Regions from separate parts of the Eubacterium limosum genome, predicted to be linked through region 3. Evidence: riboswitches for the same ligand, from Rfam matches in the RefSeq annotation. Region 3 holds a riboswitch; each other region holds the start of a gene.
The links. Region 3 has a riboswitch for cobalamin ahead of B2M23_RS11430 (ABC transporter substrate-binding protein). Riboswitches for the same ligand answer to the same signal wherever they lie in the genome.
Positions count from the first base shown of each region.

Region 1: another riboswitch for cobalamin. It lies ahead of B2M23_RS06750 (ABC transporter substrate-binding protein); the one in region 3 lies ahead of B2M23_RS11430 (ABC transporter substrate-binding protein).
Region 2: another riboswitch for cobalamin. It lies ahead of B2M23_RS12995 (DUF2284 domain-containing protein); the one in region 3 lies ahead of B2M23_RS11430 (ABC transporter substrate-binding protein).
Region 4: another riboswitch for cobalamin. It lies ahead of nikB (nickel ABC transporter permease); the one in region 3 lies ahead of B2M23_RS11430 (ABC transporter substrate-binding protein).

Region 1 covers NZ_CP019962.1:1,447,594-1,455,529, reverse strand. The annotation lists gene B2M23_RS06765 (MATE family efflux transporter) at 1-828, shown strand, start outside; gene B2M23_RS06760 (ABC transporter ATP-binding protein) at 920-1,687, opposite strand; gene B2M23_RS06755 (FecCD family ABC transporter permease) at 1,687-2,772, opposite strand; gene B2M23_RS06750 (ABC transporter substrate-binding protein) at 2,788-3,804, opposite strand; cobalamin riboswitch at 3,916-4,095, opposite strand; gene B2M23_RS06745 (SDR family NAD(P)-dependent oxidoreductase) at 4,156-4,926, opposite strand; gene B2M23_RS06740 (ABC transporter permease subunit) at 5,123-5,929, opposite strand; gene B2M23_RS06735 (ABC transporter ATP-binding protein) at 5,922-6,818, opposite strand; gene B2M23_RS06730 (TetR/AcrR family transcriptional regulator) at 6,809-7,429, opposite strand; gene B2M23_RS06725 (metal-sensing transcriptional repressor) at 7,556-7,831, opposite strand; gene B2M23_RS06720 (bifunctional diguanylate cyclase/phosphodiesterase) at 7,935-7,936, opposite strand, start outside.
Region 2 covers NZ_CP019962.1:2,765,716-2,773,651, forward strand. The annotation lists gene B2M23_RS12970 (dihydroxyacetone kinase subunit DhaK) at 1-928, opposite strand, end outside; gene B2M23_RS12975 (hypothetical protein) at 1,216-1,539, opposite strand; gene B2M23_RS12980 (dihydroxyacetone kinase subunit L) at 1,578-2,201, opposite strand; gene B2M23_RS12985 (sugar-binding transcriptional regulator) at 2,446-3,384, shown strand; gene B2M23_RS12990 (ATP-binding protein) at 3,367-3,897, opposite strand; gene B2M23_RS12995 (DUF2284 domain-containing protein) at 3,923-4,528, opposite strand; cobalamin riboswitch at 4,642-4,804, opposite strand; gene B2M23_RS13000 (peptidoglycan DD-metalloendopeptidase family protein) at 5,171-6,595, shown strand; gene B2M23_RS13005 (DeoR/GlpR family DNA-binding transcription regulator) at 6,893-7,663, shown strand; gene pfkB (1-phosphofructokinase) at 7,641-7,936, shown strand, end outside.
Region 3 covers NZ_CP019962.1:2,412,815-2,420,750, reverse strand. The annotation lists gene B2M23_RS11440 (ABC transporter ATP-binding protein) at 1-22, opposite strand, end outside; gene B2M23_RS11435 (FecCD family ABC transporter permease) at 22-1,056, opposite strand; gene B2M23_RS11430 (ABC transporter substrate-binding protein) at 1,127-2,077, opposite strand; cobalamin riboswitch at 2,186-2,377, opposite strand; gene B2M23_RS11425 (sugar phosphate isomerase/epimerase family protein) at 2,391-3,173, opposite strand; gene mtnA (S-methyl-5-thioribose-1-phosphate isomerase) at 3,183-4,217, opposite strand; gene B2M23_RS11415 (MTAP family purine nucleoside phosphorylase) at 4,534-5,286, opposite strand; gene B2M23_RS11410 (cysteine hydrolase family protein) at 5,306-5,860, opposite strand; gene B2M23_RS11405 (DUF2284 domain-containing protein) at 5,878-7,407, opposite strand; gene B2M23_RS11400 (iron-sulfur cluster assembly scaffold protein) at 7,729-7,936, shown strand, end outside.
Region 4 covers NZ_CP019962.1:484,825-492,760, forward strand. The annotation lists gene B2M23_RS02215 (ABC transporter substrate-binding protein) at 1-379, opposite strand, end outside; gene nikC (nickel transporter permease) at 702-1,520, opposite strand; gene nikB (nickel ABC transporter permease) at 1,521-2,489, opposite strand; cobalamin riboswitch at 2,596-2,775, opposite strand; gene B2M23_RS21650 (hypothetical protein) at 2,824-2,949, opposite strand; gene B2M23_RS02225 (M14 family metallopeptidase) at 3,010-3,984, shown strand; gene B2M23_RS02230 (heavy metal translocating P-type ATPase) at 4,097-7,126, shown strand; gene B2M23_RS02235 (hypothetical protein) at 7,185-7,598, opposite strand; gene B2M23_RS02240 (MFS transporter) at 7,896-7,936, opposite strand, start outside.

The DNA.
Region 1 (7,936 bases), 970 kb from region 3:
ATGCTGGCCGGTGGCTTTACCAACCTGGTGCTGGACCCTGTCCTGATCTTTGGCGCTGGCATGGGCGTCGCGGGCGCGGCAGCAGCCACCCTGATCTCTCAGATGCTCTCCTCGGTGATTTACCTGTTCTGTCTGCGCCGGGGAGGAAGCCTTCTGACGCTGTCGCCCCGCTTTTTCAAACCCTCCCGGGCCCTTTACGCCCAGATTGTCAAGATCGGGCTGCCGGTCTGCTTTTTTCAGTTTTTGTCCGGCGGGGCTGTGGGCCTGACCAACGTGGCAGCCCGTCCCTTCGGCGAGGCGGCCATCGCGGCCATGGGCATTGTCAACCGGCTCATGTCCCTGGAGGTGAGCGCTCTCTACGGCTTTTTAAAGGGCTACTCGCCCCTGGTGGGCTACAGCTTTGGCGCAGGACAAAGGGACCGGGTGAACGCTGCCACACGCACCGCCGTACTGTGGAGCACTGCGGTCAACATCCTCTTTGGCCTGGGGTGCCTGGTCTTTTCCGGGCCGCTGATCCACCTGTTCAACCAGGAATCCGCTGAGGTGCTGGCCATTGGCCGGACCGCCCTGTCGGTGGATGGGGTGGCCTTTATGACTCTGGGGCTCCAGATTGTCATCGGCAACTACTTTCTGGCCACCGGCAAGGCGAAGCAGGGCGGTATTTTAAGCGTCTGCCGCCAGGGGATTTTCTTTATTCCCTTCCTGTTTATTTTTACAGGCCGGTGGGGTCTTACAGGCCTGATTTTTGCCCAGCTGGCCGCGGACCTCTGCGCCACAGCGGTCACCCTGTTTTTATGGAAGCGGGAACCCGCGCTTAAACCTGCATAAAAAAACATACCAGCGCCCTTAAGCTCAAAAGACTCAAAACCACCACGACGGCTGTTTTGAGTCTTTTGAGCATCTTTTTTACAGAATGGTTTTAAAATTCCGGCTGATACAGCACGTGCAGGAAGCCGCTTTTCGCGTCCTTTATCACCTCGGCCTGAATCTCGTAGACCTCCCGGATAAACGCCGGTGTCAGCACCGACTCCGGCGGCCCGCTCCTGATGATGCGGCCGTCTTTCATGACATAGATCTCGTCACAGTACATGGCCGCGATGTTGAGGTCATGGATAGCGGACACGACGGTGATGTTCAGTTTTTTCACAATGCTCATGAGCTGGAGCTGGTACTTAATGTCCAGATGGTTGGTGGGCTCATCCAGAATCAGGCACTGGGTGTCCTGGGTCAGGGCGCGGGCGAGGATCACGCGCTGCTGCTCGCCGCCGGACAGGGTGGAGAAGTTCCGGTCTTTCATGGCCTCCATGCCTACTGTTTCCAGGGCTTTCTGGGCCAGGGCATAGTCCTCGGCATAGTTGCGCTCCATGAGCTTTTTGTGCGGAGTCCGGCCCATGAGCACCACCTGCTCCACAGTAAAATCAAAGTTATAGTAATTGTGCTGGGCCACCACAGCCACTTTTCTGGCCGATTCCTTATAGCTGAGGCTGTCCACTGCCTCGCCGTCAAAATAAATGACGCCGCCGGTGGGCCTGGCTGTCCGGTACAGGCACTTCAAAAAGGTGCTCTTTCCGCTGCCGTTGGGACCGATGATCCCAATGAATTTTTTGCTCTGGACGTCAATGCTCACGCCCTTTAAAATCTCACAGCCGCCCAGTGTCTGGGTAATATCCTGGGATCTGATTTCCATTATTCGCCACCTCCAAAGCCGTAGCTCTTACGCATCATCATATAAATAAACACTGGCGCGCCCACCATGGACACGAGAATCCCGATGGGCACCTCGGTCTCGGGCAGCAGGGTGCGGGCCAGCACGTCGGCCCAGATCAGGAAAATGCCGCCGGTCAGGGCGCTCAGGGGCACCAGCTTGCGGTGGTCGGTGCCAAAGACCATGCGCACCGCGTGGGGCACCACCAGCCCGATGAACCCAATGGTCCCAGAGGCGTACACGCACAGGCCGATGATGAGCGAGGTCAGGACCAGGTACACATGGCGGTAGGTGTTCAGGTTGGTGCCCAGGGTGATGGACACATCGTCGCCCAGGAGCATGAGATTCATGGGGCGGTGCTGGCTCCAGAAAAAGAGCGTACTGGCAGCCACCACGGCAAAGATGACCAGTGTGGGGCCCCACTTGGCCCCGGACAGGCTGCCGAGCATCCAGAAGGTGATCTGCTGAGTGGTGTTGGGGTCGTTGGCCATAAAGACCATAAAATTGGAGAAGGCCAGGCACAGGGCGCCCAGGGCCATGCCGGAGAGGATGAGTTTGACGGAGTTGGCCGGCCCGCCGATGTTGGCCACTGCCACCACCAGCATGGAGATCAGAAAGGCCCCGATGAAGGCGCACACGCCCACACCGCTGCCGCCGAGCACAGCGCCCAGCCCGAAGAACAGGGCTGTGGTCGCCCCCAGTGACGCCCCGGAGGAGATGCCCAGCACATAGGGCTCTGCCAGCGGGTTCTTGACAATGGCCTGCATGACCACGCCGCAGATGGACAGGCCCATGCCCACAGCCAGCCCCATGACCACCCTCGGGAAGCGGATCAGCCACACCACGTTGTGGGCCGCGCCCCTGGCGTAGGCACTCAGACTGTCCAGGTGGAAGAGCTCGTAGCCAATGACGCTGTACACATCCCGGATGGACAGGTCCATGGAGCCGATGGTGACCGCCGCCAGGGCTGAGAGGATCAGTAGCCCCAGCATGACCAGGCATACAAACACATAAAAGGGCTGGCTCTGGAGCCGCCCTTTATCTTTGATCAGTGCGCTTTGTTTCATAAAAAAGCCCGCTCCCTAGTTCAGGTTTAAATCCGGGTACATCCCATTCGCGATGGTGTGAATGCCGTCGATGGTCCGCACACCGCTGCAGTACATCTGCCCCAGCTCGATGGGGATCACCCGGCCGTTTTTAACCGCGTCGATGTCGGCAAAGGCCGCGTTGTTCATGATGGCGTCCTTTGTCTGGGTGGCCATGTCCTGGTCGTCACGGTCCATATAGACTGCGAAAATGACTTCCGGATTGGCAGCGACCACGTCCTCCTCGCCCAGCTTGGACGCGTCCGGACTGGCCAGTGTGCCCTTAAGCTTGGTGACCATGTCGCCTGCCAGGGTGGTTGCCCCATAGTTGACAATCTGCCCGCTCTGGTCCTCCATCACCAGTACTTTGGGGCTCTTGTTTTCCTTCTGGGCATAGGTCTCTGTCTGTTTCACAGCGTCCTTGATCTCGTTCACCAGTTCCCCGGCCTTATCCTCCACGTCAAAGATTTTGCCCAGGTTCTCAAAATCCTGGTACTCGTTGTCCAGTGTTTTCGGGGACACTGCGCCGCTGTTGAGCATGTTGTAGCTGTTCACGCCCTGGCTCTGCCACTCCTTCATACTGCCCAGGTTCTTGTCCGAGAACAGGGAGGTCCAGCTCAGGATCATATCCGGCTCCAGAGCGGTGGCGGCTTCCTTGCTGGGTTTAAATTCGGACAGATAGTTGACCTTGGCAAAAGCGTCCTTGTAGGCTGGCTTCACCTCGTGATCCAGACCGCTGGCAGCCACAATTTTGTCCTCCAGGCCCAGGGCCAGCAGGGTCTCGATGGAATTCTGGTATACGGCCAGCACCTTTTCCGGCGCCTTTTCAAAGGTCATCTCCACAGGCTGCTTGTCGTAATCGTAGGTGGTGATGGTGACCGGATAATGGCCGTCTGTGCCGGCGCTCTGGCTGGCGCTGTCATTTCCCCCTGCGCTGCTGCACCCTGCCAGCACGCCTGCCGCCAGCACTGCGGACAGGGCAATCCCTAAAAACCGTTTCTTCAAGCTTTTCATTTTTCTACCTCTTTCTTAAAAAATCATATAAAAAGAGCCTGCCGACATATGCCGACAGGCTCCCATTTACCTATCTCAGGTTCTCTCAGTGACAATCCCCTCACCGGACAAACGCGCGTAACACTAAAGGCAGGTCTCCTGACTCACAGCTCCTCCGCACTCCGCTCCCTTCCCAGCCCGAGGCCAGTGGTTTACTGCGGCGCGTCCCTGTTTACAGTGATGGGTTCGTACCGGATTCGCACCGGTTTCCCTATTCTCCTTTTTCAAGGCACCCTCAATGGTTTGATTCAATTGTTGATATTAGTATAAGCGAACTTTTCAAAATTGTCAACTGCCGGCGCCTGAATTTTCTCAGACTTTCCTGAGCACGTTCCAGAAAGCCATGCCCAGCCCGTGGGGCACTACTTTGCCAAACACCCGCAGCCCAAAGCTGGCGAGGCCCGGTGTGGATACGGCCGCGCCCAGGCGGCTGTCCCTCATAGAGCGGCGCACAACCGTCTGGACGGTGCCCGCAAAGGGCAGGTGGCGCACCGCGGAACGGTCCGCGTTGGCGCTGGCCCGCGGCACAAACTCGGTGTTTTTGATCCAGTAGGGGCAGACCGCCGTCACCCGGATGCCCCGGCCGAACAGCTCCCAGCGCAAAGCCCTGGTATAGCTGAGCAGAAAGGCCTTGGAGGCCGCGTACAGATTCATGCCGGGCAGGGGCATAAAGGCCGCCACCGAGCAGATCTGCATAATTCTCGCGCCTTTCTGCATGTACGGCAGTACCCTCAGGGTCATATCGACTGCCCCCCGGCAGTTTAAATCAATGAGAGCGTTGCTGTCCGCCTCGGTCACCTCGGCGTAGTTCCCCAACTTACCCATACCCGCGGCGTTGACCAGCAGCCGCACATCCGGCTGCTTCTCGGCCATCAGGGCTGTCAGCTCCGGAAAGCTGCCGGTGTCTGTCAGGTCCATGACTACAGGCCTCACCGGTGTTTTTACTTCCCTGGCCAGCGCCTCCAGGCGTTCCCGCCTCCGGGCAACAGCCCAGATCTCATCCAGATGCTCACGTTCACTGATCTGTTTTACAAACTCGCGTCCAAGCCCGCTGGACGCCCCGGTCACAATGGCTATTCTCATAATCGCTCCTTCTTTCATCAGTGCTTCAGGCCTGCCTCTGGCAGCGCCCTTTTTATGTACATACCACTTTCAGCAAAAAATAACCGGGCGTGCCTTTTTTATAAGAATACCCCAAGATACAGGCTCAAAAGGCTCAAAACACCTTGGATACGTGTTTTGAGCCTTTTGAGGTTCAGATCTCAGTCTGTTTTTATATTTACAACGGCAGGTCCTTCCGTCTGAAGATCAGGATACCCAGGGTATACAGCACCACCGAGACTGCGGCCAGGGCGGCCATGCACAGGCCCACGGTATCGCCCCCTGCGATGATCTCGGCAGGGTCAAACAGGCTGTACAGGGTCGTGTAGCGCACAACGTCCAGGTCCTCGCTGACGCCGGAGAGCATCATGAGCACCAGAAACAGTACGGGCAAACCCCCGCCCAGAGCCAGGGACAGGCGGCTCTCATTAAACAGGCAGGAGGCAAAGAAGCCAATGGCGCTGACGGCCAGCTGCATGAGCAGGGCGCCTGCGTTGACGAGCAGAAAGGCGCGGATGTCCAGATCGCCCGGGAACAGGGCCTGGCTGACCGCGATCCCCATAACGGTCACAAAGGCCATGAGGAGGATATTGGACAGGATCAGGGCTGCGGCCTGGGTTGCGATCACCTTGGTCCGGGAGTTTGGGGCAGACAGCAGGCAGGCCATGGCGCCGCTGTCCACCAGCTTGGCCGCCGCGTTATTGCTGGCGATGATGTTAAAGATCATGGGCACCATGATGACGATAAAGCCGTAAAAATAGGAGCCCAGAAAGCCCACAAGGCTTGTCTCAGCGCCCACGTCCAGGTTCATGGCGTTTATCATCTGCTGAGGAAGCATATCCATCATCTCTTTTATGCCGTCCATGGAATCGGGGTTGAACATACTGATCTCAACGCCCATGTACATGGCCATAATGGCCGCGAAGATGACAAGCATCTTGAGCTGTGATTTAAAGGTTTTTCTGAAAAGCGGCCCGCTAAGCATGATGTTTACCTCCGTAATACTGCATAAAAATATCCTCCAGATCCTGGGAGACCGTGTCCAACTCCATGGCGTGGTAGCCGGTGAGCATTTTCAGAAAGCCGTCCATGCTTCCTGCCACCCGCACCTCCACGAGCTGGGGGTGCTCTTTCAGCTGGCGGGTGCCGTTGCACCGGGCCGCGAAGTCTCCGGCCTCCTGGGCCGTAGCGAAACTGACCCGGTAGACCTTGTGGCGCTCTGCCTTGAGAGAGGCCACGCTGTCCAGGGCTACCAGCTCCCCGGCACGGATAATGCCCACCCGGTCACAGGTCCGCTCGACCTCCTCAAAGCTGTGGGAGGACATGAGAATGGTCGTGCCCTTTTTCTTCTCATTGAGGATCAGACGGATAAACCGGTTCTGCATGAGGGGGTCCAGCCCGCTGGTGGGCTCGTCGAGGATCAGGACCTCGGGGTCGTGCATGAAGGCTGATACCAGGCCCAGCTTCTGCTTGGTGCCCTTGGACATCTTACGGATCTTGCCTTTCGGGTTCAGGTCGAAAAAGCTGATGAGCTTTTCCATTTTCGCGCGGTCCTTCATGCCCCGCATCTCGGCCATAAAGTTCAGAAACTCCACGCCGGTCATGCTGTCGAAAAAGGCGATCTCCCCGGGCAGGTACCCTAAAAATTCCTTGATCTCAGCCGCCTGCTTAAAGCAGTCCAGGCCATCGATCACACATTTGCCGCGCTTGGGCGAAAGAAAGCCCATCAGATGGCGGATGGTCGTGGTTTTCCCGGCGCCGTTGGGGCCCAGGTAACCAAAGACCTCGCCGTGCTTAACCTCCAGGGATAAGTCGAAAATCCCGCGGCCCTCGCCGTAGTCTCTGGTCAGGTGCTCGATTGCTATCATTGTAATGCCTCCTCTTTGTAGCAGTGTTGTCTGATAAATAGAACGAGTTCGGTAAACTCGGTATCCAGCTGTTCAATGTCCACTCTGCCAAGGTCGCTCTGGCGTTTCATAAAGCCCTCAGCCGCCCAGATCAGCCAGCGGATCACCTTCTCGGGCGGGGTCTCCTCCCTGAACTTGCTCCGGTCGATCCGGTCCAGGATCACCGCGGTGCTGGCTGTCTCCAGGTCGCCGTAAAAGCTCATGTTGCCCACATTCTCTGGCGCCTTGTCATAATAGACCCGGATAAAGAAGTCCATCAGATAAGGGTTGCGCATGATAATCTCGGATTTAGCCCGCTGGGAGCGCAGCCAGATCTCAAAGAAATCGGACTCATCGGGCGGCAGCAGCTCACTGATATGGCCGCGCATCACGTCGTTGCCATACCGGAACAGGTACTCGTACAGGGTCTGCTTGTTGCCGAAGTAGTGGAACAGCAGCCCCTTAGAAATGCCTGCCGCGGCGGCAATATCGGCCGTATTGGCTTTTTTGTAGGGGTTCTGTGCAAAAATCCTGAGGGCCGCGTTGATGATCCGCTGCTGCTTTTCCTCTGGCAGGCTGTAAAATTTGTCGTTTACCACTTAGTTTTCCTTTCATTAACCCAATCGGTTAATACCATTATAGACCGTTGACCCAATTGTTCAAGGCCTGTTAAGAAAAATTTATATAAAAAGGACCCGTACCGCCGCGATACGGGTCCTTTTGTATCAGATCCTTGAAAAATACTCAATGACCTTTGACAAATCCTTTAGTGTTTCCTCGGTATTTCCATGCTCGATGCTGTCCTTGACGCAGTGGTGCAGATGCCCCTCCACAACCATCTGCCCCACCTTGTGCAGGGCCGATTTGGCAGCGTTGATCTGAATCAGGATTTCATTACAGGGAACGTCCTTTTCCATCATGTCCGAAATGCCGCGGATCTGGCCTTCGATGCGTTTCAGCCGCGCCTGCAGTTTCGGTAAGTCTTCCATACATTCTCTCATCGTTTCTCCTTTATATCGGCTCGCTTAGTTCTCTTTAGCTATTTATCCTATCACAATTCTCTGAGAATAGCAATGGAGAGGCCGAAAAGTTTCTGCCAGGCTTTC
Region 2 (7,936 bases), 350 kb from region 3:
TAAACATCTGGAAGCCTGCTGTTTCCTGTACAGTTAGGATTTCGCCGACCCAGCTTGCTTTAACGTGGATATCTTTTTCTTCCAGGTATTTGTAAACCTTGCGGAAAACAATGAGAAGTTCCATTAATGTGGAGGAGCCGCTGCCGTTGATGAATACCATCACGTCTTCGCCGGCTTTAAGATCAAGGTCTGCGATTAGTTCGTCTGCCATGATCACAGCGGTTTCATCGGCTGATTTCATTGGCTGGCGTCCACCGCCGCCTTCACCGTGCTGTCCCATGCCAACTTCCATTTCGTCATCGCCTAAGGTAGAGATAACTTCGCCGTTTGCCGGATGGGTTGCGCCCTTGGCGGCTACAGCGATGGTTGCCATGTTGTCTGCGAATTTCTGGGCAATGGCAGCTACTTCGTCTAAGGATTTGCCTTCAGCTGCGGCAGCAGCAGCGATTTTGTATACAGGTACACAGCCAACCAGGCCGCGGCGGTCGTCTGCGTTGGAGCGCGGTGCGTTGGCAATATCTTCCTGAGTAACCACTTTTTTAACGTTTAAGCCTAATTTTGCGGCTTCTTTCATTGTTTTGTTGCCTGTGAGCATATCGCCTGCGTGATTTAAAACAACGAATAAAACGCCGTGGCCTTTATCGGCCATCTTTAAAGCTTCGATACAGGCCTTGTAGCCAGGCGCTGCGAAAATATCCCCGATAACGCAGATGTCTACCATGCCTTCGCCGACAAAGCCTTCGATGGCTGGTTCGTGGCCAGCGCCGCCTAAGGTTACGACGGTTACGCGGTCTGCATCCTTTAATTTTTTGTTAACAACCAGGTTGTTGCCTGTCACTTCGATAATATCTGGGTTTGCCAGTTCCAGGCCTTCCAGTAATTCAGATACGATGTTTTCCGGCTGGTTTAAAAATTTTTTCATGGTCATTTTAGTATTTCCCCCTGTTAATTTAGATTATATTTGGTTTTTAAATTTGTTTTTTTAAAAGGATCGTATTTTTTCAGAAAAAATGCGTTTGTTCGGTTACTGCTCGCCCGCTAACGCTCCTTGCTCGCTACCAGTTTTCTTTGAAAACGGGACCTCACAAGGAGCGTATTTTTTCTAAAAAACAGAAATCCAGATTGGAGTGTTTTTCAGAAAAAATGCGTTTGTTCGGTTACCGCTCGCCCGCTAACGCTTCTTGCTCGCTGCCAGTTTTCTTTGAAAACTGGACCTCACTTCATTTCCATCAGCTCGAGGACGGTGTCGTGTACGGATACAAAGGCGATGTCCAGGGTTTCGTCAACGGCCATTCTTCCGTTTAAGACGGTGGCGCCTTCTTCTTCGATGAACTGGTCGATATTTGGTACTTTATAGGCAACGTGGGTTTTGTTTACAACATCCGGGTGAAGGGGAGTCCCTTCTTCAAAACGCAGGTATTCAAATTTCAGATCGTTGTTGTCCGGGCCGGAGATATAAACCTTCAGGCCTTCAGCGTAATCTTCAGGTAATACAGTTTCCTTTACAGGAACGCCAACGTGCATGATTTCATATTTCATCTTAAATTCCTCCTAAGAACTTAATAAATTAGAATAAATTAAAGGGCGTAGCCCTCTGCCAAACCTTCGTAGAACAGGGCGAAGGAGACAGAGCCGGGATCGGTGTGACCGATGGCGCGGTCGCCGATGTAGCGGGCGCGTCCATATTTCCCCAGCATATCTGAGGTCGCATCGGAGCCTTCACGGGCAGCTTTGGCAGCCTGGTTCAGGACTTCCTGATTAATCTTATCGGCGTTTCGGATAACCTCAGTCGCCGGATAAATGGCATCCATCATGGATTTCCCACCTGGCTTTGCGCCGGATGTATCGAAAAATTCTTCGTAGGCGCCGAGCAGGATGGTCTTAATGAAGGAGTCGGTATCTTCGCTGGGGTCGGCTGTATCGGCCATTCCGCAGATAAAGGAGCCAAACAGAGGAGCCGCGGAGCCGCCGCTGATATCCTCCAGGGTATCATTAAGCGTTTCCAGCGCTTCTTTGAGGTTGGTTTCTTCGTTCCAGACATTAACTTCGCTCACCAGTGCTTTAGCGATCTTTTCCATGGTGGTCCCGTGGTCGCCATCGCCGAGCTCACAGTCCAGTTTGGTTAAATTTTCGACGCTGCTTATGATTTTATTAGCAGATGTCAATAACATGTTTTTAATTTTTAAGGTTTCTACTGACATACTCTCACCTCCGGTATCGGTTTCAACTTGGTTATAGAATATCACTGGAATTAACATTTGTCAATTAAAAAAACGTAAAATAATTTAAAAACTTTAAAAAACACCATGAAAATACAAAAAATAAGCTATTTTTTGACAAATGTAAAGTTTGTTGGTTTTTAAATCTTAAGAACATCAGATTGACATTTGTCAAAAAAAAGAGTATATTTAGAAAAAGCAGCTGACATTTGTAAAGGAGAGCATCGTGAAAGAGAAAGAACTGATCCGCCTTATTACCGCGGCACAAATGTATTATGAAGAGAATATGACCCAGGCAGAGATCGCAAAGTCTATGGGCATCTCGCGTCCCTCGGTCAGCAATCTGCTGAACAAGGCCCGCAGGGAGGGAATTGTTAAAATTGAGATTAAGTCCTTTGACAGCACCAGCATCGGAAAAAGCCGGGAGCTGTGCAACCGGTTTGGCTTAAAAAGCTGCCAGGTCGTGAGCTGTACGGAGGATAAGAATGAAACCCAGGAGCGCCTTTATGAGGCAGCTGTGGATTTTCTTCTGGAGCTTCTCCCAAAAACCCGTATTTTGGGCCTTGGCTGGGGGTATAATATCAGCCGTGTCATTGATATTTTAGCGAACCGGGAGCTCACTGGACAGTATAGCGGAAAGGTATGCCCCCTGATCGGGACGGCGACAGTGCCCCACAAGGGTTACCATCCCAATGAGCTGGCCACGGATTTTGCACGGAAAACGGGCTTTGAGGCGGATTTTCTGATCTCACCGGCTTTCCCCACTACTAAGCAGGAGCGGGATTTGTTTGTGACGACGGATAATTACAACAGTATTCTGGCACTGTGGAAAAAGACGGACACAGCCCTGGTGACCCTTGGGGGCTACCCCTGTGTGCCAGATCACGCCACAGCCCTGCGCTTTGGGCGGAGGCTGATTACGGAGCGAGCTACTTCCAATATTCTGTCTTACTTTTTTAACTGGAAGGGACAGCAGATTAAAGGGGAGGATGATTTTGCCATCCAGATTCCTCTGGCGCCGCTTTCTAAAATTAAGAATTTTATTGGTATTGTGCCTGTTGAAGCGAATATAGGATCGGCCATTGGCTGTCTGAATACGGGGTTTGCGCGCCATCTCATCATAGATGAGGAAACGGCTGAAAAAATTTTAAAAACGGACATATAGCAGGTCACTGCCAAAGCACTCTTCAGTCTTTTCGGGGCTGCGCCTCAGGATAAAGGCGGTCAGCTCCCGGCCGCCGATTCGGCGGGTATCCTGGATGCCGTCATAGGCGTCAGTAAGTGCCTGGAGTTCCTCTGTATACTGAGAAAGGGGCCTGCAGGGCTGTTTGGTTTTGATGGACAGGGAGATAACGCCTGCGTTAAAAAGATTGATGGTGAAGTCCACGCTTTTTTCTCCCGCAGAAAAGGCGCTTTCCAGCAGAATCTCTGTCAACCGGCAGATGTCCCGTTCTTTCACAAAGGAGGACATGGGATAGAAAACCATAGGGTTAAAGTCAATACCCTTTTCCTGGGCGATGGCCTGAAAGAGAGAGATGACGCCATCCAGGGCGCAGTAGGACGTGGCTGCCTTTTTTCTTAGGCCGCTGTATTTTTCCTTGAGGGCATAAAAATCGGAAACAGTGAAAGCGGGAGGCAACGGCTCGGCAGCAGGAATGGAGGAAATGGTCATGTTCATAGCGATTCTCCTTTCTGAATGGGGATTAAAACAGCACAAAGCTGAAATAGGTGACGGTTTCAGGGCCGTTATTATAGGAAAGGCCGGTTTTGCTGGCCAGATCCATGACCACGATGCCGTAGCCCTCCACAGATGGGAAGATCTGCTCTGGATAACGGCAAGGGGCATCGGGGTAGGTGCACTGGTCGCAGATGATACAGCCTTCTGTAGATAGCACCAGTGAGCCTGGATAATGGGCTCTGAAAAGCCGGGCAGACTTGGCTGTGGCGGCCTCGTGAACCATGCGCGCCTGGTGCCAGCCTCTGAAGCTATACTGGTCTTTTAAATCGGTAACGGTTGAAAGCAGACAGACGTTTTCGTAGGAACGGCATTTGGCAACACAGCTGTTATAGCTGCCTACCGCTGGCGGGCAGGCCCAGGTGGCGCCGTAATGGCCGCACTGGTTCCCCTCGCACAAAAGTCTTGTGCCCATGGAAAACAGCAGGTCGTTGGTTTTGGCAAAGGCATATTCATGAATACCGAACAGCTCACGTTTATCCTCAAGCTGGCGCTTGAGGGTCATCAGGCTCTTGATGACGGTGTCGCCTTTAAATTCCTTGGCAGGCTCTACCTGTTTTTTTGTTTCGATCAATGGGAATACCTCACCTTCATTTAGTACATTAAAAAAGCCTTCTCCGGCTAGAGAAGGCAAAAAATACGAAATCAATTAAGGAACGTATCTCTTAAATAACTCTAAATCGGAGTGTTTTAAGAAAACATTATGCCGGTCTTCTGGCTCTACAATGGCATTCCCCTTACCTTCCCATCCGGCGGACAGTGGCATATAAGGGGACATATTGCATTACAGCTGCGATTACAGCAAAGGATTTTCACCTTTTTCCCATTTACATAATGTTTACAATATTAAGTTATCCTTATCATATCCCTTTGATTTTCTTTTGTCAAGGTTTATTCGGCCCTGATAAAGGACTTCTCGTAAATTTATTTTTTTATAACAATATTTTCCTCTTTAATTTAGTTTTAGTTGTAAAGAAAAAAATAATGAATATCCGATAAAGGGGCGAGAACCGCCTTAATTAAACCTAAAATACGTATATTTTAATGAATTTTTCATAAAATATTAAGTAATTTCGGTTAAGGTATTGGCAAGTGCCAAAGGATATGTTAAAATATATCTAAATTGTAAATAACTTTACAATTTGGTCAAAATTATATAGGAGGGTGGTGATTAGGCATTAGCAACGAAAGCCATCGCTCAGGTGGCAAGCTTCAAATGTTTTTTAAGAAGCTTGCGCATTACGCCAAGCACCTGAGCAAAAGAGAAAAAGTCGTATTCACAGGTTTCTGTGTAGCGCTTCTTCTCGGATTCTTTTCTTCAACCTGTCTTGGTTACAAGGTAATGGTTGACGGAGAGGTTTTAGGCTATACCAAAGATGCGGCTGTGTTTACACAGAGTCTGGATCAGGTAGAGCAGGATATGCGATCGAAAACGTCGATAGAAACAGCATATGTCTACAATGATATACAGATTAAAAAGAGCATCACATTTAATAAACCAATGTTTTCAGAAGAAGAATTTACTGATGCATTGAACGCACAGGACCTTCAGGTCGGCGTTCATGGTGTACAATTGAAGGTTGACGGACAGGAAGTCGGAAACCTGGCTTCATCTGATCAGGTACAGGCCGTTATTGCAGGTGCAATTAATAAGATCGGTAACGTACAGGATACAGATAAGCTGGTAAAATGCGACATCCAGAGTGACGTTGTAGAAACGCCTAAGAATTTTTCGATCGATGATTTAGTCGATCCAACTGCATGTGCTAATGTTTTAGCAACAGGTAACACTAATCCGAGTAAGAGTGAAGAGAGTACGAACGCTCCAATCCAGGTAGCAAGCCGTGGTGGAGCCGATGTGGCGAGAGACCAAAGCAATGAGCCAGCCCAAGAGGAAGCTCCAGCAGCTGAAGGTACCGTTGAAAATAATAGTAATGAGAATGTAGAAAACCAGAATAATGAGACTGAGACAAGCTCCAGTATCTTAAAGATTAATCTGACTAAAACATCAACTAAAAAAGAAGACATACCTTTCCAGACCGTTGAGCAGGAAGATCCCAATGTATATGTTGATCAAACTGTAGTTACACAGCAAGGTGTGAACGGAGAACTTGATAAGGAAGTCGAAACCGTCTATGAAGACGGCAAGGTTGTGAGCGAAACAACCTTATCCGAAACAGTTGCAAAAGAGCCAGTGGCTCAGATTGTTTCAAAGGGAACGAAGCAGTACCCGACCATGTCTTCAAAGAAAGACAATTTTATTTTACCGGCAGTCGGTAATATTTCCGCTTTAGATAAGCCAGGAAGCCACGCAGGCTGCTTTGCAGTGGATATCGCGAACTCAATGGGTACGCCGATCTACGCACCGCAGAGTGGTACAGTCATCCGGGCAAGTGATTTTGGCGGTTACGGATTATGCGTTGACATTATGATGGATGATGGAAAAACCGTCCTGAGAATGGGTCATAACTCCGAATTTAAGGTAAGCGTTGGTGACCGGGTCGAAAAGGGTCAGGTTATTGCGTTGATGGGCAGCACTGGTAACTCAACCGGACCGCACTCCCATTTTGAAATCCGCATTAACGACGTTCAGCAATATTTACCAGATTATTTTGACATTAAGGACGGCGACAACGTCTGATGTCATGATCGAAAAAATTTAGTATATGCATATCACTGATAAAAAAGAACCAAATCGCGTGTTTGGTTCTTTTTTATTTTTTGAAAAGAACAAGGATTGGCGGTCCGGCTGCCAGTGTTTCTGGCTTGTTGACTTTTATACCCGGGCATGATAGGCTTAAACAGTCAAATTCAGTCAATAATAATCATATTTAAGTGTAAAATAAAGGCTGATATGATTATTTTTGAAGTTTTTTGAATGAATATGTTTGACATTGACTGAAAATGATGATATCATACAGTTGCGGAGGACAAAGAGATGTTAACAGAAGAAAGATTTAACATTATACTAAAAACCGTGGAGAGCAAAAAAGCAGTGACAGTACAGGAACTGACTGAGCTGCTTGGAAGCTCGGAATCAACGGTGCGGCGGGATTTAACCGCACTGCATGAGATGGGCCTCATCAATAAGGTTCATGGAGGCGCTACAGCCGTTGATAACAGCTATACGACAAGTGAAGATGATGTGGCTTACAAGCACGGCCAATATAGTGAGGAAAAAAAGCGCATCGGGCAGTATGCGGCTTCGCTCATTAAAAAAGGTGACTTTGTTTTTATTGATGCGGGGACAACCACCGAGGCTCTCATTGATTATATCAGTGAAAAGGAGGCGACTTACGTGACCGATGGACTTGGACACGCAAATAAACTCCTTAAAAAGGGGTATAAAGTATTTATCCCGGGTGGACACCTCCGGATTTCAACCGAAGCTATGGTGGGCGAGGAAACGGTGGAAGCCCTCAGAAAATATAATTTTACCCTTGGCTTTTTCGGGACCAACGGCATCAGCCCTACGGCGGGGTACACCACGCCGGATGTTCATGAGGCTATGGTTAAAAAAGAAGCTTTTGAAAACTGCCGGGACGCTTACATTTTAAGCGACCCTTCAAAATTTAATAAAATTTCTTCCGTTACCTTTGGCGACATCGGTAGCGCGACGATCATCACCACGGATTTACAGGATCATAAATACCTGAAATTCACAGAGATAATGGAGGTAGATAGAAATGATCTACACAGTGACCTTTAATCCATCCCTGGATTATATTGTAAAGGTTGATGATTTTAAAACCGGCCAGGTAAACCGAACCGCTTCGGAGCGGCTGTTCCCAGGCGGCAAGGGCATCAATGTTTCCATTGTGCTTAAAAACCTTGGCTTCGACAACGTGGCTCTGGGCTTTATCGCTGGTTTTACCGGCAGAGAAATTGAGAAGCGTGTCCGGGACTTTGGATGCAGCTCTGCTTTTATTGAAATCGACAACGGTCTGTCTCGGATCAACGTCAAGCTCAAATCCCAGGAGGA
Region 3 (7,936 bases):
TCAGCATAACAGCATCTTCCATCAACGAGCGCCTCCTTTCTTCGATTTACGCAAAAGGTAAATAAAGAAGGGGCCGCCAAAGGCAGCGGTGATGATTCCCACCGGGATTTCCTGTGAGGAAACAGTCCGGGCCAGCGTATCACAGATAATGAGGAAGGTCCCTCCAAATACCAGTGAAAAAGGCAGCAGAATCCGATGCTTTGGGCCGGATAAAATCCGGACAATGTGCGGCACCACCAGCCCGACAAAACCGATAATCCCTGTCACTGAAACCACCGCTGATGTGATCACCGACGAGACAACCAGCACTTTTTTCTTTAGATGGTCGGTATTAACCCCCAGCTGTGTGGCGGCATCCTCGCCGAGAAGCATAATATCCAGCTCTCGGACGGTTGTGAACAGGATCAAACAGCCGATGATCACGTAAGGTAACACAGTGATTACCTGGTCCCATCCCTTGCCATTCAGGCTTCCCATGGTCCAGAACATAATCTGATTCATACTCTGGACATTGAAAATCATGAGCAGGGACATAAAAGCCGTCAGCGACTGGCTCACGGCAATCCCGCTCAGTAGCAGGGAAGCAACCGGTACTTTTCTCCCGACCTTTGAAATGTTGTACACTAAAAAGATCGCCAGAAAGGCACCTACAAAAGCTAAAACAGCGGTTCCGTTTAATCCCAGGAAACCTGCTGAAAAGTGCATGACAATCCCGATCGACGCGCCCAGAGCCGCGCCGGAGGATACACCAAGGATAAAAGGGTCTGCCATGGGGTTCTTGAAAATCCCCTGGTAGGCAGCACCACAGACTGCCAGTGCTCCGCCTGTCAGAAAGCCCAAAATGACTCTTGGCAGCCGGACATTCCAGATAATCGCAATATTACCAGCTGATATACCCTCCATATTAACAGGCAGGTGCAGAACCTCGTGCAGTAAAATTCTGTTGGCTTCGCCAAAAGGAATGGAGGTAATGCCTACGATGGTGCATAAATAAATTAAGATCAGGCACCCCACAATGGATAAGGGCATCGCATATCTTTTCAACTTTGTTTTCATCCGTCCTCTTTCTTAACCGTCTGTTTAAAACCTCCGCAGGCGGCAAACGCCTGCCTGCGGAAAAATCTTTCTACTTAAACTGATCCGGGTAAACGGCTGTAGCCAGCAGCTCCAGCCCATCGACAATACGCGGTCCCGGACGCTGGATCAGGTCGCTGTCCGGAGAGAGCATTTCATAATAAACAATGGCGTCATTCTTAACCGCGTTGACCTGGTCAAAGCCTGGTACCTTTTTAATTTCATCTGGTGTGGTAAAGAAAGACACATAGACGTCCGGATTCTTTGCGATGATCTGCTCAACGCTCAGCTGCGGCCAGTCTGTGCCGGCATCGGAGGCGATGTTCTTGGCATTGATATCCTTGAGCATGTTGCCCAGCAGTGAGTTGTCTCCAGCGCTGTAGTAGCCGCCGATATCAATAAAGACCGATTTCTGCGGATTGGCTGCCACGGCCTTTTCCTTGATTTCATCGTATTTTTTAGTCATGCTGTCTGTGATTTCCTTAGCTTTGTCATTGGCGTTGACCACTTTGCCGATATTGATAATCGTGCTTTCCACCGCGTCTACAGACATGGGGGTAAAGGTAATGACCTTCGCGCCAGTAGCTTCAATCTGACTGCGGACATCGTCGCTGATCAGATCACCTGCCAAAACAACATCCGGGGCAAGGGAAATGATCTTTTCCACATTGGGATTATTGTAATCGCCGATGGCCGCTACCTGGGCGGCTTCCTCGGGATAATTGCAGTAATCGGTCCGCCCGACAACCTTGTCACCCACACCCAGCGCAAACAGGATTTCTGTATTCGCAGGCGACAAAGACACGATTTTTGTGGGTTCCTTTTCGATTTCCACATTGTTGCCCAAATCGTCGCTAACGGACACAGGATAAGCTGTTTCTCCGGTAACTGCGCCGGAAGCTTCTCCGCCCTTCTGGCCTTTCTGAGCACAACCTGCCGCGCCAAACAAAAGCGCCGCGCAGGCCAGAGCCATCAGCAAACTTTTCAACACACTCTTTTTCATTGGTCCCTCCATAAAATAAATTTAAAACGGCTTAAAACAAAGAAAACCGACCCCACGAGAGAGGCCGGATTATGAAAATATACAATCCTCTACTTCCCTCCGAAGTGATTATATCGCTTTGCTTCAAGTGTCCTGACTCTTGCTTCCTTCTCCATCCTCCCTTCCCATCAGGATACGCCTGACAGTGGTCTATGAGGATCTTGTCTGCAATTACAGTAGCGGGGGCTGTAGCGGATTTCAACCGCTTTCCTCTAACAAAACAGCATCATTAAGTTATTAATTGAAGTTTAGCACAAATCCCCGAATTGTGCAATTAGAAATTATTGTTATCCAGATCCAGACTGCTCCGAACTGCACGGCAGAAGTCAAGGGGCTCCCGCTTTTTCCATTCGTCGTTAGCAATGACCTCGTAGGAAATAAAATCCACACCGGTACTCAGGATCTCAGGCATAACCTCGCAGAAAGGAATTTCCCCCTCACCCGGTATCCAGTGCCTGTCAATCTGTAGGTCATTGTCGGACAGATGCAGTGCCTTAATACGATCCTTGTACGCTTTCAGAATCCTTCCCCTGCCGCAGGGCAGCATATAATCATGGGAGCTGTCATAGCACATCCCAAAATGATCGGCATGGATGGCGTCCAGCAGCCCCTTCAGCAAAAACGGACGCGACACATTTTCAACGGCGATATTGACACTGTACTTCTCTCCGGCCTCCGCCAGCTCAGAAAAAAAGGCCAGCCCGTTTTCCCATTTATAAGGGCCAAGATCCAGATCATTGGTGTGTACCACCACAGTCGAGATTTCAAAGGTATGGCAGTCCCGAACAAAGCTGACAAATGTGTCTAAAAGCGCCCGGGTTTCCGCAGATCCCTTTTCCCAGATATCGTTATAGCCGATAAAAGGCGCGTGAATGTTGGTGATCCCAAGCCCCTTGCTCCGCACAATATCCGGGAATTTTTCCTTCTCCAGATAATAGGGCTCACACTCGTCCTCCCAGGAAATCATCACCTCGTCAAAACCAGCTTCTTTGATCACGTCAATGCGCTCTTCAAAAGGCATGAAATAGCCAAACCACGAAAACATACTGTATTTCATCGGCTTCCCCTATTTGTCCTGAAGCCTGGGTATGCTCAGGTCAAAGGGCGGATACACGACGCCCTTTTCTGTGATGATTGCTGTAACATTCTGATGCGGGGTAACGTCAAAGGCCGGGTTTTCCATGCGCACACCGTCCGGCGCGATCTGCTGCCCCTTGATATGGCTGATTTCCCGGGTATCCCGTTCTTCAATGACAATATCATCGCCGGACCACATATTAAAATCAATGGTTGAGGTTGGCGCTGCCACATAGAAGGGAATGCCGTGGGCCTTTGCCAGAATGGAGACGCTGTAGGTTCCGATCTTATTAGCCACATCACCATTTCGGGCAATGCGGTCTGCACCTACCACCACACAGTCGATTTTCCCCTGCTTCATCATCCAGCCAGCCATATTGTCTGTGATCAGCGTGACAGGAATACCGTCTTTGTGAAGCTCATAGGCTGTCAGGCGGGCTCCCTGCAGAAAAGGCCTTGTCTCGTCGGCATAGACGGAGATCTCCTTGCCTGCCTCCCAGGCGGCACGCACAACGCCGAGCGCTGTCCCGTAATCCGCTGTGGCGAGAGCGCCCGCATTGCAGTGGGTCAGAATGGTATCCTTGCGGTGGATCAGCTCCGCACCGTATGCGCCCATATCCCGACACATCTGGATATCTTCACTGCAAATGGCATCTGCCTCGGTTTTTAGAAGCGCTGTGATCTCTGCCGGTGTTTTTTCCGCGTTGTTTTCGATCACGCCTTCCATCCGGTCCACTGCCCAGAACAGATTGACCGCAGTTGGCCGTGTTGCCCGGAGCACCTGGCAGACTGTCTCCATTTCCTTTAAGAAAGCCTCCCGCGGCAGCTCTTTAAATTCCAGAGCGCCGAAATAAACGCCGTATCCGGCGGTAACACCAATGGCCGGCGCGCCGCGGACAATCATATCCACAATGGCTGTTGCAATCTCACGGTAGTCGGTGTAACTGTGCGTTACCTCCTCAGTTGGCAGAAGGGTCTGGTCAAGCATTTTTAAAGCGCCGTTTTCATAATAAACAGGTTTCATGGTTCTTCCTTTCTCGGTATCTGAAAAAGCCTCCCTTGGTTAAGGGAGGGCAGAGTGTCAAAAACTGTGAGACGAAGCCTTTTACCTAAGGAAGAAAAAAGTGTCCTGCGGGCACTGCACTCACACCTGTATCTTCTTCACTAAAGTTGGTGCCTGATCCCTCCAGTGTCCGGCTGTTCCAGTAAAACGGCACGATTCCTGACCGTTATCCGCAGCGCCTGGACCTTTTTCCTTATCTGGATAAAAGGCGCAGCCTCACGCTGCGCCAACTCTTTGACAGTCTAACCTCACCTATACTTAAGGGAGGTAACTTTTTCTATATTCGTTCAATCATCTTAAAAATCAGCTGTTTTACCCGGTCATTGTTATCCTCGAGCACACGCGCTACATCCTCAGCCTGCACAGGCTTGATGTCCGGGCGCCCCTCGAGACCGGCGTCATAGTCGGTGATCAGGGCAATGTTGACAACCGGAATCCCCTTTTCCAGACACAGGTAGCCCTCCGGATACTGGGTCATATTGACGACATCTGCGCCCATCATGGCAAACATGCGGCTTTCGGCACGGGTTGAGAACCGTGGTCCGTTGACCACCACAACAGTGCCGCCGTCATGGGTTTTGATCCCCAGTTTTTCGGCTTCCTCAAGGGCAATCTGGCGGAGTCCGGAATCGTAGGGATCTGCTGAGCTCAGGTGGACCACATTGGGGGACTCGTTAAAAGTATCCTTGCGGCCTGAGGTCATGTTGATAAACTGGTCTGTGACTACAAAATCGCCAGGTGCGATTTCCGGACGCAGCGAACCCACGCAGCAGGGTGAGATCAACGCCCGGATTCCCAGCTGAGCAAAAGCGTCGATGTTGGCCCGGTAGTTAATTTCGGATGGGTTCAGAGTATGGTCCTTTCCATGTCTTGGCATAAAGGCCACCTTTTTGTCCCCGACGGTTACCAGGCTGATGGCATCGGAGGTTTTGCCATAGGGTGTATCCACATCAATTTTTTTAACGTCCGGATACAGCTCATAGAGACCGGAACCACCGATCACGCCGATATCTGCTTTATAATATAACATTGCTTATCTCCTTGTTTCTTTATACTACTGTAAATCCCAGTGACGATTTAAAATGCTCCAGGGCCCATTTGTGACCCTCTGCATTAAAGCTTGCCACACGGTTTTTGTGAACCGTGACCTCATAACCCAGATTATAGGCGCTGATGGCAGTGTGCAGCACACAGATGTCTGTGCACACACCGGCCAACTCCAACTTCTGGATATGGTTCTGCCTGAGCAGGATATCCAGTGCTGTCCCCGCAAAGGCCGAATAGCGGAACTTATCCATATAGAAAACCTGCCTGTTTTCAAGCGTCTGGTACGTCCGCAGCTTTTCAGCGGTCTTTCCATATACCTCTCTGCCCGGGCTTCCCAAAAGATTGTGGGGCGGAAACAGCGCGGTTTCGGGGTGGCTCCCGTCGTTTTCCAGATGCAGGTCATTCACTACAAAGACCATGCCACCCGCCTCAATCGTTTCTCCGATGGCGGCTGCCAGATTTTCATCAATGGCCTGGGCCGGCGCCCCGGCGGTCAGCTTACCGTCAGGCGCTACAAAATCACAGGTATAGTCAATCAGAATGAGTGCTTGGTTCATATTACCACTCCTTCAGCTTAATAATTTTTCTTCCAACCGCCTTTTTTAAAGCCCTCTTCTTCTTCCAGATTCGTAGCTTTAAAGCCCAGCCATTTATATTTAGAGTCATCTTCCTCTTCCGCCGGTGTCGGCTCTGTGGCCGCGGTCTGTGAAACAGGCTCCGGCTCATTAAATACCGGGGGTTCCTCGGGAATAAAGTCGTCGCCGACAACATCCTTGGCGATTTCGATGGCGGCACTCAGCACATTGGCAACGCTGGAGGCGTCCAGGAGCTCAATTTCTTCCTCAACAGGCTCCGGAGCCGGCGGTTCTGGTGCTGGTTCCGGTTGATGTTCCGGCGCGGGCTGCACAGGCTCCGGCTCGGGTTCGGCCATCGGTGTTTCCATAATCTCCGGCACAGTCTCTGCTGCCGGAGCTTCCATTTCTGTTTGCGTTGCCTCAGCAGCGCTTTCATCAGTCTTTTCTTCTTCCTCGGGAACGTTAAATTTTGGAATCGGACGCTTTTTAAATTCCTCTTCCGCTTCCTCAACACTCCGTTTAAAACCGAGCCATTTGTATTTGGAATCTTCTTCGTCCTCTGAGACAGTCTCTGGCTGAGCGGACGGCTCCGGCACAATGGTTTCCAGTTCCACAGCCGGTTCGGGCTCTGCACTGGACTCAATCATTTCCTCTACCAACGCGACGGTTTCTTCAGGTGCTGCAGGAACCTCCTCAGGCTCTTCCTCCCGCCAGGGGCGCTCTTTGACATAGTCGCCGCTGTCTAAAGCTTCACTCTTAAAGCCAATCCAGCTCTTTTGCGGCTTGTAGGCAGGATCTTCTGCCTTTTCCAGATTTTGCTTTTTCATATTGTCGATCCAGCTCTCCTGGCGTTTAACACTTGGACGTACCTCGTTCCGGGCCTCAGGCGCTGTGTCCGAAAAACGCAGCCAGCTCTTTTTAGCATCCGGAAAATGGGCCTTGATGGCATCCATCGGGATCTTCTCATTACTCATAAGAGCCATCACTGCGCACAGTTTTTCCGGCAGATGGCCTTCCTTTGGCCAGAGCAGGAGCACGCCGATTTCATACTTGCAGATGGCGTCCACGTCAAAGCCCAGGGACTCGAGCGAGAACCGCATGAGCTCTGGATGGCGGCACTTCTGCCCCTTTGGCTTGGCGCAACCTTCTCCGGAAATGTCGCAGACGTGGCAGTTGCCCGGCATTAAAGACAGTGTTCCCGGGAATTCTGCCTCCAGGTCCAGAAGGTCTTTCCATGATTCAACCTTCATGGCCTGCATAACCTGCTTGCAGTACTCGGCCACAGGCTGAATACCGAAGATTTTCTGGCGGTCTTCCCGTGGAATTTCATATTCTCGGGCAATCAGGTACATATACTTAAATTCCTTTAAAAACAAAGCCTCGTCGAAGGCGTAGTCCGGACAGGACCAATATTTGTTGTAGTTGGGACAAGCCGCGCAGTAGCGGCGGGTTTTTCGCAGTTGATGATACTCTTCGAGCATTTTGTCCATTTCTACCGGACCGATGCTAAATTTGTGAATATAATCCATCCCATTACCTCTTTTCATCTATACAAAATTTCATCTCATTAGATACAACGTTCGGGTAAATTTTAGCAAATTTACATTTAGATTCATTGTACCTTACCTTTAAACGAACATCAACCCAACTTTTTGTCTATTACAGATAACTTTTCACAAAAAAAGTTCAATTTTCTAAGAATGGCTAAATTTTACTCTATTAGCCGTTTTCATTTTCTACATTTTTGTCCCAGCGGGACAAAAAATACGAAATGACAAAAAATTACCATATTTTTTTTGAGACACCCATATTATAATAGCTGTAGGAAAAATTCGAAGGGAGTTTAGCGAATGGAATATTCTCATGAAGTAAATAGTATGTGCTGCGTAGCCAGCAATGCAAATCACGGCTGTGCCCCAATCCCTGAAGAGGGCAGATGGGTACAGGCAAAAGAAGTTAAAGACATTTCCGGTTTAACACACGGTGTAGGCTGGTGCGCCCCTCAGCAGGGTGCCTGTAAATTAACCTTAAATGTAAAGGACGGTATTATTCAGGAAG
Region 4 (7,936 bases), 1.9 Mb from region 3:
TGCTCATCTCAAAGGTTCTCTCCAGCGACGCCTTGACCAGGTCAGCGGTCAGGGCTGTGCCGTTTGAAAATTTGACGCCGTCACGGATTTTGAAGGTCCAGGTCAGGTTGTCGCTGCCCAGCTCCCAGCTCTCCGCCAGCCAGGGCTCTGCGCCCATCTCATCGTTGAATTTAACCAAGGTTTCGCCAACGCCGTAGCGCATGACCACCCAGCTGAAATACTGCTCCGTGGGCTCAAGCGTATCCGCAAAGCTCGTCACTCCAATATTCAGCTGCTCCGAAGACCCCGAAGCGCCCCCGCTGCCGCCGCAGCCGGATAAACCCGTGGCCGTCATGGCCAGAATCGCCACTGTCAATACTAATTTTTTAAACTTACTCATTTTATCTCCTTTCATATTCATATGAAAATTTAATTAACAACAACATCAGACTGTCAAAAAAGTTAAAAGGCAACGGCAGAGTTAAAGTAAGAAGCTCTTTCAATGGAAAATTGAGAATGGAAAATGGAGAATGAATGAACTCTTTTTCTAACGAAAAAGCGATTCGTACAGCGGCCTGCGGCCGCTATTCTACTCAAAATGCGCAGCATTTTGTTCCTGTAATTTTCCATTCTCAATTCTACATTCTCCCTTAACTGGCCTCTTTTTAACGCTTTGTCGCTTGCTGATAAGTTTTTTTGACACGTTGAATATTTTACGCCCTCTAATCCTGCCGCGGATCCAGAATATCCCGAAGCCCGTCGCCCATCAGGTTAAACACTGAAACCACAATAAAGATGGCGATGCCCGGAAACAGCATGAGCCAGGGCGCGGTCTGCAAATACTGCCTCCCCTCGTTGAGCATCAAGCCCCATTCCGGCGTGGGCGGCTGTGCCCCCAGCCCTAGAAAAGAGAGCGCTGCCAGCTCAAGCATCATGGTGCCCACGTCCAGTGCCGCGGTCACGATCATTGTCGGAATAATGTTTGGCACCACATAACCGCCCAGAATATGGCCAGTCCTCGCCCCTGTGACCACCGCCGCAGAGATATACGTGCTGTTTTTGATCTTGAGCACCAGGCTCCGGCTGAGCCTGGCGTATTTTGTCCAGCTCACCACAGCCAGGGCAATGACCGTGTTAAACAGGCTCGGGCCCAGCATCCCGGCAATGGCAATGGCTAAAACCATGCCCGGGAAGGCGATCATCATATCCGAAAGCCGCATGATCACCGCGTCCGCCGCGCCGCCGAAATAACCGGCGATCATACCGAGAAGGGTCCCGGCCGCAAAGACAATGACCACCAGCGTCACCGTCATTTCCAGAGACGCCCGTGTCCCGTAGATAATTCTGGACAGCTCGCAGCGGCCCAGCTGGTCTGTTCCGCAGGGGTACTCGGCTGACGGTGCCCGGAGGGCGTTCTGCATCACAGCCTCATAGGGGTCATGGGGCGCGATCCACGGCGCAAACACTGCGGTCAGCACAATGGCCGCTGCCAGAATGCCGCAGATGGCAAAAAGCCTGTTCTGCCTGAAAAAAGCCTTCATCTACGCCTTCACCACCTTTCTTTTAGCCTCGCGGTGCCGCTCCCGCAGTCTGGGGTCCAGATAGCCGTAGGAGAAATCCACCAGCAGGTTAATGACCATGTAAATCAGAGCAATCCAGATTACATAGCCCTGAACCAGAGGGTAATCCCGAGTGGCAATGGCGTTGACTGCCATCTTGCCCAGGCCGGGCCAGGAAAAAATAATCTCCACCACCGCTGTGCCGCCGAGCAGCGAGCCCAACGACAGGCCCAGCAGCGTGACCAGGGGCAGCATGGCGTTTGGCAGCACCTCCCGCCACAGGATGGCCGACTCCTTAAGGCCCCGGGCCCGGGCGCCGGCCACGTAGTCCTGCCGGAGCTCCTCCAGCACCGCGGTGCGCACCTGCCTTGTATATTTGGCCGACATGGCAATGGCCAGTGTGACTGCCGGCAGCACCAGCTTCATAAAGCCTGTGCCCGAGGTGGCAATGGGAAACCAGTTCAGTTTAAGGCCAAACACGTACAGCAGCACCAGACCGATCCAGAACCCCGGGAAGGACACACCGGCAAAGGAAAGCCCCCGCACCAGGTAATCCGGAAATTTATTCTGATAAACCGCTGCCAGAATTCCAAGGGGGATGGAGATCACAAGCATGAGGATCAGCGACGCGGCCGCCAGCTCCAGGGTCGGGCCAAGGCAGTCGAGCAGCACCGCGCTCACCGGAGCCTTTGAAGAATAGGATGTTCCCATATCCCCGGTCACAAACCCCTTAAGCCAATTTCCATACTGCACCAGAAATGGATCATTAAGGCCCATCTGCTCCCGGGTTTCTGCCAGCAGCTCCTCAGACGGCACCGTGCCGCCCTCCACCAGCATCAGCTCCGCCGGGTCGCCGGGCGATAAATAGGTCAGGCAAAAGGTCAGAAAGCTGATGCCAAAAAGCACCAGTACGATTTGCAGCAAACGGTTAACAAGCTGTTTCGTGTTCAAGAAAAAAATCCTCCTCTGTCAAAATGGCAATACGGGTAAAAAACCGAAACGGAGAATGAAAGGAAAAGGACATGAAAATAAAGCCCTCCTATCTACCGTAAGAATACTTAAAACAAAAATACAAGCAGGTCTCCTGACTTAAGTTCTTTGTATGTCCACGCCTTCCCAAGGCTGCGCCTCAGTGACATTTTGCGGACAACTCCCTATTACAGTGACGGGATCGTACCGGATTCGCACCGGTTTCTCTTTTAATCCCCGATCGGGAACTTGTATCTGGCATGATTAAATTTTTTAAACAAAGATTTCACTGTGGTAAACTGTGAAATTGCTTAAATTATACTGGACTTTTACGCACTTGTCCAGTCTTTTTTAAAAATTTCAGCAATAATTTTAAACGCATACCCCCACCCGGTATGTTTTTTACTTTTATTTTTTTCTGCTTGACATTGGTTTTCATCATGCCTTATACTCAAGGCAATCGGCTTAAATCAAATCATTTCAAAAACGAAAGGAGTCCGCAATGGAAAAAAACCTGTCAATCGGTACACTGGCCGCCGCCCCCGGCGAGAAGGTCCAGGGCATGCTGCCCATCCCCCATACCGAAATTGAGGTGCCCGTCACCCTGATCAACGGCGCGGGCGGCGGAAAAACCGTCCTCGTCACCAGCGGCATCCACAGCTGCGAATACGTCGGCATCGAGGCCGCCATCCAGCTGGCCGGCGAGCTGGACCCCGCGAGCCTGAGTGGAAGCCTTATTCTCATACACCCCGTCAATGTCCCGGGCTTTGAGTCCCGCTACCCCACGCTCATTCCCCAGGACAATAAAAACCTCAACCGCGTTTTTCCCGGCACCCGGGAAGGAACCCTGGCCGACCGCGTCGCCCATTTTTTTGAGTACAGCCTCTATTCCCAGATTGATTTCTACATCGACCTGCACTGCGGCGAAATTTTTGAAGACCTGACCCCCTACGTGTATTACGTGGGCGCAGCGGACAACGCTGTGTCCGAGGCCGCGCGCCAGGCCGCCCTTCACGTCGATGTGCCCTATATGGTCAAATCCACTGCCACCACCGGAGCCTACAATTACGCCGGCGTGCTCGGCATTCCCAGCATTTTGCTGGAACGCGGCTGCGCAGGCCGTTTTACCCAGGCAGAGGTGGACGCGGATAAAAAAGATGTCCTTAATATCCTGAAACACCTGGGTCTGCTGCAGGGCGCCCCCGAGCTGCGTCACCGCCCGGTCGACCTGACCGACCTGGTCTACCTCATGCCCGCACGCCATGGCCTCTGGTATCCTGAGGTGAAAGCCGGCGACCTTATCGCCAGAGGTCAGCGCCTCGGCGTGGTCAAGGATTATTTCGGCCATGTTCTCGACACCTACTGCGCCGAATACGACGGCGTTGTCCTGTACCAGTCCGCCACCCTCTGGACCGATGATTTTTGCGAGCTCATCACCTACGGTAAATTTGCGGAAACAGCAGGAATGGTGCGTTAATTTTTGTTTTACCCCTTGACAAACCGCCTCAGGACAGTTAATATTAACATATGAACAATGATTCATATGTTTTATTCATCATATTTTAATCTAACTTTCCGAGGAGGCCATCATGGCAACAAAAACTTATATACTCGAGCACCTGGGGTGCGCCAACTGCGCTTCAAAAATCGAGCGCAAAATCGCGTCCCTGCCCGGTGTCAGCGAGGCCAACATCGTCTACGCGACCAAACAGCTCCGCCTCACTGCCGAAGATCCAGACGGGCTTTTGCCGGAAATGCAGAAAATCGCGGTTTCCTACGAGCCCGATATTCTCATTACCGAGCGGAAGCGCCGTTCCCTGAAAAAAGCACCCGCGGCCGCCGGGCATGCTCCTCACGATCACGCGGAACACCGTCACAGCGCAGACTGCGGCTGCGGCCATGACCATCATGATCACGGGGAACACCACCACAACGCAGATTGCGGCTGCGGGCACGACCATCATGATCACGCGAAACACTCTCACAGCGCAGATTGCGGCTGCGGCCATGACCATCATGATCACGCGGAACACCGCCACGACGCAGATTGCGGCTGCGGGCACGATCATCATGATCACGCGGAACACTTTCACAGCGCAGATTGCGGCTGCGGCCATGACCATCATGATCACTATGCGCATTATCACGTTCCCGGCCATCCGGCGGACTGCCAATGCGAGCTCTGCCGCCACGGCGAGGAATACTGCCATATCTGCGGCGAGAGCTTGGCCAACTGCACCTGCAAAATGCCGGACGCGGACGTGGAAAAATCTGTTTTCATTCTTGAGAATCTGGGCTGTGCCAACTGCGCGGCCAAGATGGAGCACAAAATCAAAGAGCTGCCTGGCGTCGAGTATGCCACCATCACCTACGCCACTAAGCAGCTGCGCCTGTCTGCGGACAACGCCGCAGCCCTGCTGCCAGACATTCAGCAGATCTGCGCCGCCATCGAGCCAGACGTCAGGGTCATTCCCCGCAAAAAGACAGTGGGTAAAGGCGCCACAAAGGTTTATACCCTTGAAAACCTGGGCTGCGCCAACTGCGCAGCCAAAATGGAGGCCAAAATCAACGCCCTGGACGGTGTCTCCAGCGCCACCATCACCTATGCCACCAAGCAGCTGAAGGTTACTGGGAAAGACCCGGACAGCCTGCTCCCCCAGTTCCGTGACATCTGCCAGTCCATTGAATCGGACGTGCAGGTTATCCCTAAGGAAACCGGTCCCAAAGCCGCGATTCCAAAGGCTCCGGCCGCTGCCGGGAAAGCTGTCAAGAAAAAAATGTCGGCGGAGACCAAAACCCTTATCGGTATTATCATCGGCGCGGCGCTGTTTGTCATCGGTGAGATCATGGAGCGTACCCTGCCGCCGGTTTACAATATTCCGGTTTTCGTGCTGGCCTACATCGTTCTCGGCGGCCGTATTGTCCTCACAGCGGCCAAAAACCTGATGAAAGGCCAGATTTTTGACGAAAACTTCCTGATGAGTGTGGCCACACTGGCGGCCTTCGCCATTCAGGACTACCCGGAAGCCGTAGGCGTCATGCTGTTCTACCGTGTCGGCGAATACTTTGAAGATCGCGCGGTTGAAAAGAGCCGTAATCAGATCATGGATGCGGTGGACATGCGTCCCGAAGTCGTCAACCTGCTGGTCGGCGACGAGGTGCGGGTCATCGACGCAGGGGACGCGGCCATCGGCGACATCCTGCTGGTACGCCCCGGCGACCGTATTCCCCTGGACGGCGTCATTGTCGAGGGCGAGAGCCGGATCGACACCTCCCCAGTGACCGGCGAGCCGGTCCCGGTCAAGGCCGGCTACGGCGACGAGGTAGTCTCAGGCTGTGTCAACACCTCCGGCCTCTTGAAAATGCGGGTCGAAAAGGTTCTGGAAGAATCCATGGTCACCCGTATTCTGGATTCTGTGGAAAACGCAGCGGCCAGCAAGCCAAAAATCGACCGGTTCATCACCCGTTTCTCACGGATTTATACCCCCTTTGTGGTCGGCCTGGCCATCCTGACCGCCGTGGTGCCGTCCCTTGTGACCGGCGACTGGTATTACTGGATTTACACGGCCATCACCTTCCTGGTCATCAGCTGCCCCTGCGCACTGGTGCTCAGCGTACCCCTGGCCTTTTTCTCAGGCATTGGCGCCGGCTCCAAACGGGGCATCCTGTTTAAAGGCGGCGTTTCCATCGAAGGGATCAAAAACATCGCGGCTGTGGTTATGGATAAAACCGGCACCATCACCGAAGGAAACTTCGTGGTACAGCAGGCGATCCCGACAAACGGCGTGGATGAGGCCAGGCTTCTGGCCCTGGCGGCCAGCTGTGAGCTCACCTCTACCCACCCCATTGGCAACAGCATTGTAACTGCCGCCGAGAAACAGGGGTTGTCTGTGGAACGGCCCGTCTCCGCCAGAGAAATTGCCGGCAAGGGCGTCGAAGCCATGCTGAAGGATGGCACGGTGCTCTGCGGCAACCGCTCACTGCTGGAATCCCAGAATGTTGACCTGGACGGCTATAAGAACGACCATTACGGCACCGAGGTGCTCCTGGCCCTTGACGGCAAATTCATCGGCTATCTGGTCATCTCAGACACCATCAAGGCCGACGCGGTGGACGCCATCGCCAAGATCAAGCGTCTTGGCATCCGCACCGCCATGCTGACCGGTGACGCCCAGGAAAGCGCCGAAGCGGTCGCAAAGGCCACAGGCATCGATGAGGTTCACGCCAAACTATTGCCCGAAGACAAGCTGAGCGAGCTCCAGGCCATCCGTAAAGCCCAGGGCGGCGTCATGTTTGTCGGCGATGGCATCAACGACGCGCCGGTACTGGCCGGGGCGGATGTCGGCGCGGCCATGGGCAGCGGGGCCGACGCAGCCATCGAGGCGGCAGACGTTGTGTTCATGAATTCCAGCGTCGAGGCCATTCCCCAGGCCATCGAGATCGGCCGCAAAACCAGCCGTATCGCCTGGCAGAACGTGGTCTTTGCCCTGATCATCAAGGCGCTGGTCATGGTTCTGGGCCTGCTGGGCTTTGCCAATATGTGGATGGCTGTCTTTGCCGATACCGGCGTTGCCATTCTCTGTGTGCTCAATTCCATCCGTATTTTATATAAAAAATAAAAAGCATTAAAAAAATCCCGGCTTTCGTCCTCCGAAAACCGGGATTTTTATTGTCTTTTTATTTGAGCAAAACACCGCCGCAGTAGGGGCACTGGTTTTTATCCACCGGTGAAAATTCGCCGCAGATAATACACAGGATCTCGTCATCCTCTGTTTTGTCATACTTTTCAGGTATTTCATAGCCGGCATGGTGACGTACCAGCTCGCCTTTTTTAAAATACTGGGTAAAGTCCATCTCCGGATGGCCCTTAAAAACATAGGTCATCTCCTTGCCGCCCTTTTTTATGACAAAGGTGTGGTAAGAATAATGTTTTTTGCTCTCCGAGTTCTCCGCATTTTTGCGGACCACCCGTCTGAGAGATTTAAGCTCGCCGTCAAAGGTTTTATCCTTGGAAAACAGGCCGCCTTTTCTGAAATAGGTTTTTGCCCGCGTGGAAAAGCCTTCCTCCAAATCGTTTTTTGCGCCTCTCATTCGCTTTACACCTCCCAATAGATACTCCGATGCTTCATTTGATTCATTTTATCTATCAATTTATCTATTTTCTTGTTTTTAGTATTTTACCACTTTATTTTTGTTGTTACAAGCGCCTTTAAAAATCTTAATTATTGTTAAAGCTTCCTTATCTTCATCATTCCTTTAAAATTAATAAAAGATACCCTCTCAGAGATAAAGGGTATCTTTTACAGTCAATAGATATTAAAGGCCCTTATCTTTCAAAGAGCCTTTACGGAGGCCGGATTTATGGGTAAACCGGGTCCCGTGATGGGTTTATTCTTCTACGGCAGGTGCAGGTGTTTCTTCCTTCGGGT